Regions from separate parts of the Leclercia sp. CFBP8987 genome, predicted to be linked through region 2. Evidence: predicted binding sites of a transcription regulator. Region 2 holds the regulator's gene; the other holds the start of a gene.
What was found. The regulator PhoB, encoded in region 2, activates phosphate uptake and scavenging genes when phosphate is short. The targets are predictions, from matches to a motif close to CTGTCATAAAACTGNCNNAT.
Positions count from the first base shown of each region.

Region 1 (6,556 bases), 1.0 Mb from region 2:
TTTTGCACCGAAATCAGATCCGCGCGCGGCACGCTCTTGCTCACCCAGCTGTCGCTGTCCAGCGGGGCCCAGGCGGTAATAAAGCCATCGTCCGTGCGCTGAAGTTTGAGGCGAAACGCCGGGGTCTGGCTCAGGTTCACCTCTTCTTTATAACTCTGTTTTTTAATGGCCGCCCCGGCATCCCCCCATGGATGGCTGATCCCCTCCCGGGTGATGGCCTGCATTTTCACCCGCTGATGATCTTTTTTATCCTGGGTCATAATGGCGTTCATCACCAGGTTTGATGCCGCAGGGAACTCTTCATAACCGGTTTTCAGCGGCGCCTGACGTGGGTTACCGAGGACATCCCGCACCAGCAGCCCGGCGCCTTCCTGCGCGGCAGGTTTTGCGCCATTCTCCGGTCCAAACTGATCCACCCGGATGTTGGCCTGCAGGACGAAGTTCTCGCTCGCCGGCAGTTCGGTATAGAAGAAAGTTAGCCCGTCGTGGGAGTTGGCAATTTTGCCGCCACGGCTCTCCACCGTGATCGCTTTTGTCAGGTCGGCGCTCTCCTGCGGCGTGAGCTTTTTCCCGTCGATAGTGACATCATTGACGCCAATTTTTTCGGGCAGCACGTTGGAAGAAAAATTCACATCCGTGGATTGCCCAAACGCAATGGCTTTCCAGACATGGGGCTGTTCGGCGGCCGTTGCGGAAAAAGCGCTACACATCATCAGGGCCAGAGGTATTTTAGACTTCATCTTATTCTCCTGAATAATAATTGAGCGCCATTATCATCAGAATAAAACGGTGTTTCTTTTTTGTATGTCACATATTTCAATAATTAAAACAGTGTTTTGCTTATTGATGGCTTTATTCATGAAGCGAAAGAATCGCTAACATGTTGTGCGGGCTGGAGACTTCTCTAAAGGGCGCTATATTCCATAAGCAAAGTCCTCTATTCTGCTGTAAAAAGAACCTTTAAACAGCCCGGGACCGGCGAGGTTGTGCGTTTTACCGCCTCTCCATTTTATGGCGCAAAATATGTAGAATTTTCAACGCCAAAGGGTTTTACTTTCACTCAAATTACAGTCAGGACGTGTATGTTGAACAATGCTATGAGCGTGGTCATTCTTGCCGCAGGCAAAGGCACCCGCATGTATTCCGATCTTCCAAAAGTGCTGCACACCCTGGCAGGGAAAGCGATGGTGCAGCATGTCATTGATGCCGCTAATGAAATGGGCGCGAGCCAGGTTCACCTGGTCTATGGCCACGGTGGCGATCTGCTGAAGCAGACGCTGCATGACGACAAGCTCAACTGGGTACTGCAGGCAGAACAGCTGGGTACCGGACATGCCATGCAGCAGGCGGCGCCGTTCTTCTCTGACGACGAAGACATCCTGATGCTCTACGGCGACGTGCCGTTGATCTCCGTAGAGACGCTGGCCCGCCTGCGTGCTGCGAAACCGCAGGGCGGGATTGGTCTGCTGACCGTCAAGCTGGACGATCCTTCCGGCTATGGCCGCATCACCCGTGAAAACGGCAAAGTGACGGGCATTGTCGAGCACAAAGATGCCACCGATGCACAGCGTGAAATCCAGGAAATTAACACCGGGATTCTGATCGCCAATGGCGCAGACATGAAGCGCTGGCTGTCGCAGCTGAACAACAACAATGCGCAGGGCGAATTCTACATCACCGATATCATCGCGATGGCGTATCAGGAAGGGCGTGAGATTGCCGCCGTTCATCCGGCGCGCATCAGCGAAACGGACGGCGTGAATAACCGCCTCCAGCTCTCCCGCCTGGAGCGTATCTATCAGTCCGAGCAGGCAGAAAAGCTGCTGCTGGCGGGCGTGATGCTGCGCGATCCGTCACGTTTCGATCTGCGTGGGGTGCTCAATCACGGGCGCGACGTCGAGATCGATACTAACGTTATTCTGGAAGGCAACGTAACGCTGGGTAACCGCGTCAAAATTGGCACCGGTTGCGTGATTAAAAACAGCGTGATTGGCGACGACTGTGAAATCAGCCCTTACAGCGTGGTGGAAGATGCCCACCTGGAAGCCGCCTGCACCATCGGGCCGTTCGCCCGTCTGCGTCCGGGTGCTGAACTGCTGGAAGGTGCCCACGTCGGCAACTTCGTCGAAATGAAAAAAGCGCGTCTGGGCAAGGGCTCAAAAGCCGGGCATCTGACCTATCTGGGCGATGCTGAGATCGGCGACAACGTGAATATTGGTGCCGGGACCATCACCTGCAACTACGACGGCGCGAACAAGTTCAAAACCATTATTGGCGATGACGTGTTTGTCGGATCCGATTCGCAGCTGGTGGCACCTGTCACCATCGGCAAAGGCGTCACCATTGCCGCAGGCACGACCGTGACGCGCGATGTGGCCGAAAACGAGCTGGTGATCAGCCGCGTGCCGCAGGTGCAGAAGCAGGGCTGGAAACGCCCGGTGAAGAAGAAGTAACCGATTTATCCCTCGCCCCTTTGGGGAGAGGTCCGGGTTGAGGGGATAACATAATCCCCCGCCCAAAGGCAGTCTCTAAAAATATAACCCCACTCTCTACAAGGCTCGGGGCGCCCAAAAAGGGCACATACAGGTCAGCGACAACGCAGGCGAAAGCCTCTATTCGGAATCTAAAACTATGTGTGGAATTGTTGGCGCAGTCGCGCAGCGTGATATTGCTGAAATCCTTCTCGAAGGGTTACGTCGTCTGGAATACCGTGGTTACGACTCTGCCGGTCTGGCAGTGGTCGATGCAGAAGGGCACATGACCCGTCTGCGTCGCCTCGGTAAAGTAAACATGCTGTCGCAGGCCGCGGAAGAAACTCCGCTGCACGGCGGCACAGGCATTGCCCATACCCGTTGGGCGACCCACGGTGAACCTTCTGAAGGCAACGCGCACCCGCATGTCTCTGAACACATTGTGGTGGTGCATAACGGCATCATCGAAAACCACGAGCCGCTGCGCGAAGCGCTGACTGAACGCGGGTATACCTTCGTGTCAGAAACCGACACCGAAGTGATCGCTCACCTGGTTCACTGGGAGCTGGAGCAGGGCGGTACGCTGCGTGAAGCCGTACTGCGTGCCATCCCTCAGCTGCGCGGCGCCTACGGCACGGTGATCATGGACAGCCGCGATCCATCCACCCTGCTGGCCGCCCGTTCGGGCAGCCCGATGGTGATTGGTCTGGGAATGGGCGAGAACTTTATCGCTTCCGATCAGCTGGCGCTGCTGCCGGTGACCCGTCGCTTTATCTTCATGGAAGAGGGCGATATTGCCGAAGTGACCCGCCGCGACGTGAAACTGTTTGATAAATCTGGTGCGCCGGTGAAGCGTCAGGATATCGAATCCAGCCTGCAGTACGACGCGGGTGACAAAGGTGCTTACCGTCACTACATGCAGAAAGAGATCTACGAGCAGCCAAACGCCATCAAAAACACCCTGACCGGGCGCATCAGCCACGGCGAGGTGGATCTGAGCGAGCTGGGGGCTAACGCCAACGAGATGCTGGCTAACGTCGAGCATATTCAGATCGTGGCCTGCGGCACCTCCTACAACTCCGGTATGGTCTCCCGCTACTGGTTTGAAGCCCTGGCCGGTGTGCCATGCGACGTCGAAATCGCCTCTGAATTCCGCTATCGCAAATCGGCCGTGCGCCGTAACAGCCTGATGATCACCCTGTCGCAGTCCGGTGAAACCGCCGACACCCTGGCGGCGCTGCGTCTGTCCAAAGAGCTGGGTTACCTCGGTTCGCTGGCGATCTGTAACGTGCCGGGCTCCTCGCTGGTGCGTGAATCCGATCTGGCGCTGATGACCAACGCCGGCACCGAAATCGGCGTGGCCTCAACCAAAGCGTTCACCACTCAGCTGACGGTCCTGCTGATGCTGGTGGCGAAACTGGCCCGTCTGAAAGGGGCGGATGCCTCTGTTGAGCATGACATCGTGCACGGCCTGCAGGCGCTGCCGAGCCGCATTGAGCAGATGCTCTCTCAGGACAAACGTATTGAAGCCCTGGCGGAAGCTTTCTCTGACAAACATCACGCCCTGTTCCTTGGCCGTGGCGATCAGTACCCGATCGCGCTGGAAGGCGCGCTGAAGCTGAAAGAGATCTCCTACATCCATGCGGAAGCTTACGCTGCAGGCGAGCTGAAACACGGCCCGCTGGCGCTGATCGATGCGGATATGCCGGTGATCGTGGTGGCACCTAACAACGAACTGCTGGAAAAACTGAAATCCAACATCGAAGAAGTCCGTGCTCGCGGCGGTGTTCTGTTTGTCTTCGCAGATAAAGATGCCGGTTTCGTCAGCAGCGACAACATGCACATCATCGAGATGCCGCATGTGGAAGAGGTGATCGCGCCAATCTTCTATACCGTACCGCTGCAGCTGCTGGCGTATCACGTCGCGCTGATTAAAGGCACCGACGTTGACCAGCCGCGTAACCTGGCGAAGTCCGTTACCGTAGAATAATCCCTCCAGCTCCACCTTCGGGTGGAGCTTTTTTTATCCGCGTTTTTAAATGACAAACTGTCATATTCAGCTATTTTTTTCAGTGTCACAGAAAGAAAATTTTTCTGAAATCATAGTGTCATAAAATATATCAACTATCTGATAATAAACAATTATTCTTATTTTCTTTAAGCGAAATTGTGACTGTCATAAAACTGTCATAATTCGTACATTTCTCTGTCACCTGTTTGTCCTATTTTGCTCATCGTAGCCACTAAACAACGATTTACGAAAATCTTGCAGGAGACATTATGAAAGTTATGCGTACCACTGTCGCAACTGTTGTCGCCGCGACCTTATCGATGAGCGCGTTCTCTGTATTCGCAGAGGCAAGCCTGACTGGCGCTGGTGCAACCTTCCCTGCGCCGGTGTATGCCAAATGGGCTGATACCTACCAGAAAGAGACTGGTAACAAGGTGAACTACCAGGGTATCGGCTCCTCCGGTGGCGTTAAACAAATTACCGCAAATACCGTTGATTTCGGTGCATCTGATGCGCCGCTGTCGGATGAAAAACTGACGCAGGAAGGCCTGTTCCAGTTCCCGACCGTTATCGGTGGTGTTGTGCTGGCCGTGAATATCCCTGGCCTGAAGTCCGGCGAGCTGGTGCTGGATGGCAAAACCCTGGGCGATATCTATCTCGGCAAAATCAAAAAATGGGATGACGAAGCCATCACCAAACTGAACCCGGGCGTGAAACTGCCTTCGCAGAACATCGCTGTGGTTCGTCGTGCTGACGGCTCCGGTACCTCCTTCGTCTTCACCAGCTACCTGGCGAAAGTGAACGAAGAGTGGAAATCCAAAGTGGGTTCCGGCTCTACCGTGAACTGGCCGACCGGCCTGGGCGGTAAAGGTAACGACGGTATCGCGGCCTTCGTACAGCGTCTGCCTGGCTCAATCGGCTATGTAGAATATGCTTACGCCAAGCAGAACAACCTGGCGTACACCAAGCTGATTTCTGCTGATGGCAAACCGGTTAGCCCGACCGAAGAGAACTTTGCTAATGCTGCCAAAGGCGCTGACTGGAGCAAATCCTTCGCACAGGATCTGACCAACCAGAAAGGTGACGAAGCCTGGCCAATTACCTCTACCACCTTCATCCTGGTCCACAAAGATCAGAAGAAGCCAGAGCAGGGCGCTGAAGTGCTGAAGTTCTTCGACTGGGCATACAAAAATGGCGGCAAACAGGCTAATGACCTGGATTACGCCAGCCTGCCGGACAGCGTGGTTGAGCAGATTCGTGCTGCATGGAAAACCAACGTGAAAGACAGCAGTGGTAAAGCGCTGTACTAACAGGATATTTTTGACGAAGATGGCGGGTGGCGTGAGCTTACCCGCTAACTTTCGTGAAACGTCTCAAACAGAAGAGTAATTTATGGCTGCAACCAAGCCTGCATTTAACCCTCCGGGTAAAAAAGGTGACATGATTTTCAGCGCGCTGGTAAGACTGGCTGCGCTGATTGTGCTATTGCTGCTGGGCGGCATTATCGTGTCTCTGATTTTCTCCTCGTGGCCGAGCATCCAGAAATTTGGTTTCTCCTTCCTGTGGACCAAAGAGTGGGATGCCCCGAACGATATCTACGGTGCGCTGGTGCCGATCTACGGCACGCTGGTGACCTCCTTTATCGCCCTGCTGATTGCCGTGCCGGTGAGCTTCGGTATCGCCCTGTTCCTGACGGAACTGGCGCCGAGCTGGCTGAAGCGTCCGCTGGGTATTGCCATTGAGCTGCTGGCGGCAATCCCGAGTATCGTTTACGGCATGTGGGGCCTGTTTATCTTTGCCCCGCTGTTCGCGACATACTTCCAGGAGCCGGTGGGCAACGTCCTGTCGAATATTCCGTTTGTCGGCGCGCTCTTCTCCGGTCCGGCGTTCGGTATCGGGATCCTGGCCGCAGGCGTCATCCTCGCTATCATGATTATTCCGTACATCGCGGCGGTGATGCGCGATGTCTTCGAACAGACCCCGGTGATGATGAAAGAGTCGGCCTACGGCATCGGCTGCACCACCTGGGAGGTTATCTGGCGCATCGTCCTGCCATTTACCAAAAATGGGGTGA
Region 1 is NZ_CM188255.1:4,850,830-4,857,385, forward strand. It holds gene SOM40_RS23360 (right-handed parallel beta-helix repeat-containing protein) at 1-740, opposite strand, end outside; gene glmU (bifunctional UDP-N-acetylglucosamine diphosphorylase/glucosamine-1-phosphate N-acetyltransferase GlmU) at 1,083-2,453, shown strand; gene glmS (glutamine--fructose-6-phosphate transaminase (isomerizing)) at 2,632-4,461, shown strand; gene pstS (phosphate ABC transporter substrate-binding protein PstS) at 4,752-5,792, shown strand; gene pstC (phosphate ABC transporter permease PstC) at 5,875-6,556, shown strand, end outside.
Region 1: the regulator PhoB is predicted to act here: its motif matches at 4,645-4,664, upstream of pstS (phosphate ABC transporter substrate-binding protein PstS).

Region 2 (6,556 bases):
CCCGCCGGAGAGAGTACGGGTATCGCGCACGGCATCCGCCTGCCAGGTATCCATCACCTCCAGCTCCAGCGCGTCGCTGGCCTTGCGTTGCAGCAGGTAGCGACCATGCAGGCGGGTCAGTTGCTGGTTGGCGAGCCACACCAGGTTGTCGAGGGTTAAGCCCTGGGCAAACTTACGGAAGCGATCGCCCTCTTTAGAACCGATCAGCGCGTTGAGATACCCCCAGTCATCCGCCAGCCGGGCTGCGGCCTCAATCTCCTGCATCAGCGCCTGCTGGTGCAGGCGGTTATCGCTGTCCTGCTTGAGCTGCTGGCGGATCTCCCCCTGGCGGGTGGTGTTTTCGCGAAGCCGGAGCGCGAGCTGCTGTAGCTGCTCCTGAAGAACCGGGGCTTCTGAGGTCACTCCTTCGGGGCGGTGTTCCAGATGCTCGTTCAGCCGCTGACCGGCCTGCTGGAGCAGCGCCGTCGCCTGCTGGATCTGGTTCTCCAGGGTCTGCTTCTGTTGCTCCAGGCGGTGGAGGGTATCGTCATCCAGCAGGGCGGCGAGAAACGCCTCGCGATCGGCAAAGACGCTGGCAGCCAGCGCGGCAGCAAACTGCGCTTCGGCATGCTGCAGGCGTTCGCTCTCCAGTTTGCGCTGCTGTTGCAGGGTGGCAAGCTGGCTGTGCAGCGACACACACTCGGTATGGATCTCGCGCCAGTTTTCCGGGATAACGCTTTCTGCTTCAGTCGATTCCGTGGCCGGAAGGGTCTCCAGCAGCGGTGTCAGGGCAGTGATGCGGTCCCGCAGGGCGTTATGCTGAGACTGCTGTGCCTGCCAGCGCTGCGACGCTTGTTCACGTTCCGCGAGCCAGGCCTGCTCTGCGCCGTCTTCGGGCATCGCCAGCGACAACGCCTGAAGAGATTGTTCCATCGCGGTGCGGGCTGCCGCCAGCTGCTGGAGATAGCTTTGTTGCAGGGCTTCCTCTTCGTGGAGCTGACTTTGCAGCGTCAGGCGCTGGCTAAGCTGGTATAGCTGCTGTTCGTACTGCTCCTGCTGATCCAGCCAGGGGGCGATATCATCCTGAATATTCAGGTTCACCCTCAGGGAGGCGCAAACCTGCTGCCACTCTTCAGTGAGCGCCTGCGCGTCCCGGACCAGCGTCTGCGCCTCGTCTGTTTCTCGCTGCATCTGGGTGGTGAGGGCATTCACCTGGCCCAGCACCAGCAGGCCCTCCTCTTTAAGGGTGGCGACCTCTTTCTCCATCGCCTCCCGGCGAAGCTGGTTTTCCGTGAGCGCTAACGCCTGGTACTGCGCAATGGCAGGGTGCTCGGTGGACCCGCAAAGCAGGCAGGGTTTGCCGGCCTCCAGTTCCGCCCGGTAGCTCTCCAGCTTTTTGATCTTCTCTTCCTGCTCGCATAAGGCCTTTAGATCGAGATAGTGCTGGTTTTTCTCTTTGTACTGCTGGCGGCGCAGCGTCAGCGTTTCATTGAGTTTTGCCAGATCGCCCTGCGCCTTTTGCACGCTCTCATTATTCTGACTGAGCCGCTTTTGCAGGGGCTGATAGCGGGCGTGGAGAGTGGTCAGACGCTGGCGCGCCGCGCGGGCCTGAGTTTGCTGCGCCATTTCGGCGGCAGCTTGTTCTGCCGTAAGCGTCAGGGTGTTTTCCGGCAGGCCCGCCAGCTTCTGGCGTAATTCCGCGATACGCCGGGTCAACGTCGCGAGCTGCGTTTTATCCCGGTTTAGCTGGGTGAAGTGCGCCCGCCAGCCCGCCATCTCCTGACCCCAGTGGCGGAAGCGGTCGTGGTCGGCCAGCCATTGCGTCAGGGTGGTGAATTCGGTCTGCAATTGATCCTGTACGCGCAGCGCTCCGTTGCGGATCCGCGCGCGCAGCGCCTCGCTGGACTGTAAGCGAGTATTCACATCCAGCATCTGCTGTTCCGTTTGCGCCAGGCGGGCGATCTGCTCCTGCTGCCGATCCCACTGCGGGCGCAGCAGGGCGGCGGGCTGAGCCAGATGCAGCTTTTCCAGCTCGGGAGTGGCGTCGGTCAGGGCCTGCTGCGCCTGCTGCCGGGCGGCCATCGATCGCTGCTGCTCGCGCAGCAGCTCATCGTGGCGGGTCAGCCAGTTAAACGCTTTCTGCTGGGCCTGCTGTTGGGCCAGCAGCTGTTGTTCTTCGTCAGTATGTACCTGCAAACCTTGCTGGAGCTGCTGCTGTTGCTCGTCGCTGAGTAACACCACCCCGGCGGCCTGGGCTTCACGCCTCTCCAGCTCGCTGCGCGCCGCTTTATGTTTTTCAAATACCATCGCCGAGATCTGGCCGTAAATTTCGGTCCCGGTTAGCTCCTCCAGCAGTTCGGCGCGCTCTTTCGGCCGGGCGTTGAGGAAGGCGGCAAATTGCCCCTGGGAGAGCAGCATCGAGCGGGTAAAGCGGTCATAGTCCAGCCCGGTCAGCGAGGCGACAAGCTCCAGTTTATCCTTCACTTTATCCGCGAGGATTTTGCCGTCTTCACACTGGGCCAGTTCCACGCGCGGCACCTGCAGGTTGCCGTCCGGCTGATTGCGCGCCCGGTTCTGGCTCCAGAAGGCGCGGTAGGCGACGCCTTTCACCTCAAACTCCACCTCCGCCAGACACTCAGCGGTGTCGCGGGTCATCAGATCGTTCTGCGATTGCGAGACGGTGTTGAGGCGTGGCGTCTCGTGGTACAGCGCCAGGCAGATGGCATCCAGCAGGGTGGTTTTCCCGGCGCCGGTGGGGCCGGTGATGGCAAACAGGCCGTTGCTAAGAAAAGGCTCGGCGGTAAAGTCGATTTTCCATTCGCCCTTGAGCGAGTTGAGGTTTTTCAGACGCAGGCTGAGAATTTTCATGCGTTATCCTCCTCGTTATCGAGAGCGTGCAGGGCATGGCTGAACAGCTCGTTTAACCGGGCCCGCCGGGCGTCATCGAGGGTCTCCTGCGCCAGGCGGCGCTCAAACACCTCCTCCACCCGCAGCTCGCTGAGGGTTTCACGCAGGCTGTTGGCGAGGAGCTTCTCACGCAGCTCGCGACTGCGCCGCACCAGCAGCACCTCTACCGGCAGATCTTCCGTCAGGTGCTGAATCTTACGCTGCATGTCGTGCAGGTACTCTTCGGTGGCAATTTCGATATCCAGCCAGACGGGAGGCGTCTGCGCCACGCCGCGCCACTGCTCAAGCTGGGCGGCGATGGCCGCCAGATCGCCCTTCAGCACCGCCAGCGGTTGGGTGATGGGCACCTCCAGGGCGTCGACGGCGCTGAGCTTACCCTGGTCAAAACTCACCAGATGCACGCTTTTGCTTTTGCCGGTTTCATCAAAGCTGAGGGGGATAGGGGAGCCGCAGTAGCGAATGTGATCGCAGCCGCCAATCTTCTGGGCGCGGTGAATATGGCCCAGCGCAATATAGTCCGCCGCCGGGAAATGCTGTGCCGGGAAGGCGTCCAGCGTCCCGATGTAGATGTCACGTACCGCGTCACTTTTACTGGCCCCGACGGTGGTGAGATGCCCGGTGGCGATAATCGGCAGGACGCTGTCGCCGCGAAGCTGGCAGGCGGCGGTATATTGATCGGCATAATAGTGGGTGATGGCCTCTAACAGCTGCTGCTGTTTCTCGATCCCCGAGAGGCCTGCCTGGCTTTTCATCACGTCGCGAGGGCGCAAGAACGGGATCGGGCACAGCACCGCCCCGGGCGTCCCGTCGCGTTTGCGCAGGATCTGCGGCCCGTGACCGGCGCTGGCGACCACGGTGGTATTAAGAAAGGCCAGAATTTCACGGGATTCATTCAGCGTGGCCACGGAATCATGATTGCCCGCAACAATCACCAGATGACAGCCGGTCTTCTGCAGGTTGACCACGAAACGGTTATACAGCTCTCGCGCATAGCTTGGCGGCGATCCGGTGTCGAAGATGTCCCCGGCCACGAGGATGGCGTCCACCTGGTGGGATTCTGCCATCTCAAGCAGCCAGGTGAGGAAGGCTTCATGTTCGGCGGCGCGGCTTTTACTGTAAAAGTTTTGTCCCAGATGCCAGTCCGAGGTGTGAAGTATGCGCATAACAGATCCGTGGCAAAAAAAAGTAAGCGGGATTATAAACATTCAGGGGAAGGAAGATAACCGCTACAATCAGGGCAGCCAGAAAACAACGGCTTGCCTTTATTGGTGGGCAGGTTTTTCATAAATCTGTCATAAATCTGACGCATAATGACGCCGTATTACAAACATGTAACCTAAATAAGACAGGGCTAAGTATGGCGAGACGTATTCTGGTCGTAGAAGATGAAGCACCCATTCGTGAAATGGTCTGCTTTGTGCTCGAACAAAATGGCTTTCAACCGGTAGAAGCCGAAGATTACGACAGCGCGGTGAATCAGCTCAACGAACCCTGGCCCGATCTGATCCTGCTCGACTGGATGTTGCCCGGCGGCTCAGGTCTGCAATTCATCAAACATATCAAACGTGAAGCCTTAACCCGCGATATCCCGGTGATGATGTTGACCGCGCGCGGCGAAGAGGAAGATCGTGTTCGCGGCCTTGAGACCGGCGCGGATGACTACATCACCAAACCTTTCTCTCCGAAAGAGCTGGTGGCGCGTATCAAGGCCGTGATGCGTCGTATTTCACCGATGGCGGTGGAAGAGGTGATTGAGATGCAGGGCCTGAGCCTGGACCCCACCTCGCACCGCGTCATGACTGGTGAAAATCCCCTCGATATGGGGCCTACCGAATTCAAACTGCTGCACTTCTTCATGACTCATCCGGAGCGCGTCTACAGCCGCGAGCAGTTGCTCAATAATGTCTGGGGCACTAACGTGTACGTTGAAGACCGGACGGTGGATGTACATATTCGTCGTCTGCGTAAGGCCCTGGAAACCAGCGGTCACGATCGCATGGTACAGACCGTCCGCGGCACGGGTTATCGTTTCTCAACCCGTTTCTGAACAATGACAGGAGTGTGACGCGTGCTGGAACGTCTGTCATGGAAAAGGCTCTGCTTTGAACTGATTCTTTGCTGTATCCCGGCCCTGATCCTCGGGGCCATTTTCGGTTATCTACCCTGGTTTTTGCTGGCGGCAGTCACGGGACTGCTGGTCTGGCACTTCTGGAATCTGCTCCGCCTGTCATGGTGGCTGTGGGTGGACAGAAGCATGACCCCTCCGCCGGGAAGCGGCAGTTGGGAACCGCTGCTGTATGGCCTGCACCAGATGCAGATGCGTAATAAAAAACGCCGACGCGAGCTGGGCAGCCTGATCAAACGCTTTCGCAGCGGTGCGGAATCCCTGCCGGATGCGGTGGTGCTCACCACCGAAGAGGGGGCGATGTTCTGGTGTAACGGACTGGCGCAACAGCTGCTGGGCCTGCGCTGGCCGGACGATAATGGACAGAACATCCTCAACCTGCTGCGTTATCCTGAGTTTGCGCAGTACCTGAAAAAACGCGATTTCACCCGCCCGCACAATCTGGTGCTGAACACCGGTCGCCATCTGGAGATCCGCGTGATGCCCTACAGCGACAAACAGTGGCTGATGGTGGCGCGCGATGTGACCCAGATGCACCAGCTGGAAGGGGCGCGGCGCAACTTCTTCGCCAACGTCAGCCATGAATTACGCACGCCGCTGACGGTGTTGCAGGGCTATCTGGAGATGATGCAGGAGCAGACCCTGGAGGGCGCGCCGCGGGAAAAAGCGTTGCAGACCATGCGCGAGCAGACGCAACGGATGGAAGGGCTGGTGAAACAGCTCCTGACCCTCTCCCGTATTGAGGCCGCGCCAACCTTAGCGCTCAACGAAACCATCGATGTGCCGATGATGCTGCGGATGTTAGAGCGTGAGGCGCAAACCTTAAGCCAGCAGCAGCACCAGATCACCTTCGAAGTGGATACCAGTCTGAAAGTGCGCGGCAGTAACGATGAGCTGCGCAGCGCCATCTCCAACCTGGTCTATAACGCGGTGAATCATACCCCGGCGGGGACCCATATCACCGTGCGCTGGCAGCATGCGCCCACGGGGGCGGAGTTCAGCGTCGAGGATGATGGCCCGGGTATCGGCCCGGAGCATATTCCCCGTCTTACCGAGCGTTTTTATCGGGTGGATAAAGCGCGTTCCCGCCAGACCGGCGGCAGTGGTCTGGGGCTGGCTATCGTCAAGCACGCCATTAATCACCACGACAGCCGTCTCGATATCGTCAGTACGCCGGGCAAAAGTACGCGTTTCAGCTTCGTGATCCCGGAACGTTTGATTGCCAGTAACAGCGCCTGACAGCCAACCTGTAATCAGATATTGCCATAGGCCAGCATATGCTGGCCTGTTTGCTTTGCAGTCAACCGAAGCGCGGATAAATTTTATACGCCTGTTGCTTTTTTGTTCGCATGATTAGCCATGGGTTTTTCTTATAATTGGTGTAATGTTTCAGGTCTGACTTTCAGGCTGGTATATTGTTCTGGTTTTGCGATCCCATATTGCCTTTAAACGTTATAAGCGTTTAAATTGCCCTCCTGATATTGTCGGACAGACTGTATTTGCGTGGTAAATCGAAAAAATATTCCTGACCACGGCAGCAGGAGA
Region 2 is NZ_CM188255.1:997,394-1,003,949, forward strand. It holds gene sbcC (exonuclease subunit SbcC) at 1-2,847, opposite strand, end outside; gene sbcD (exonuclease subunit SbcD) at 2,844-4,049, opposite strand; gene phoB (phosphate response regulator transcription factor PhoB) at 4,244-4,933, shown strand; gene phoR (phosphate regulon sensor histidine kinase PhoR) at 4,955-6,250, shown strand.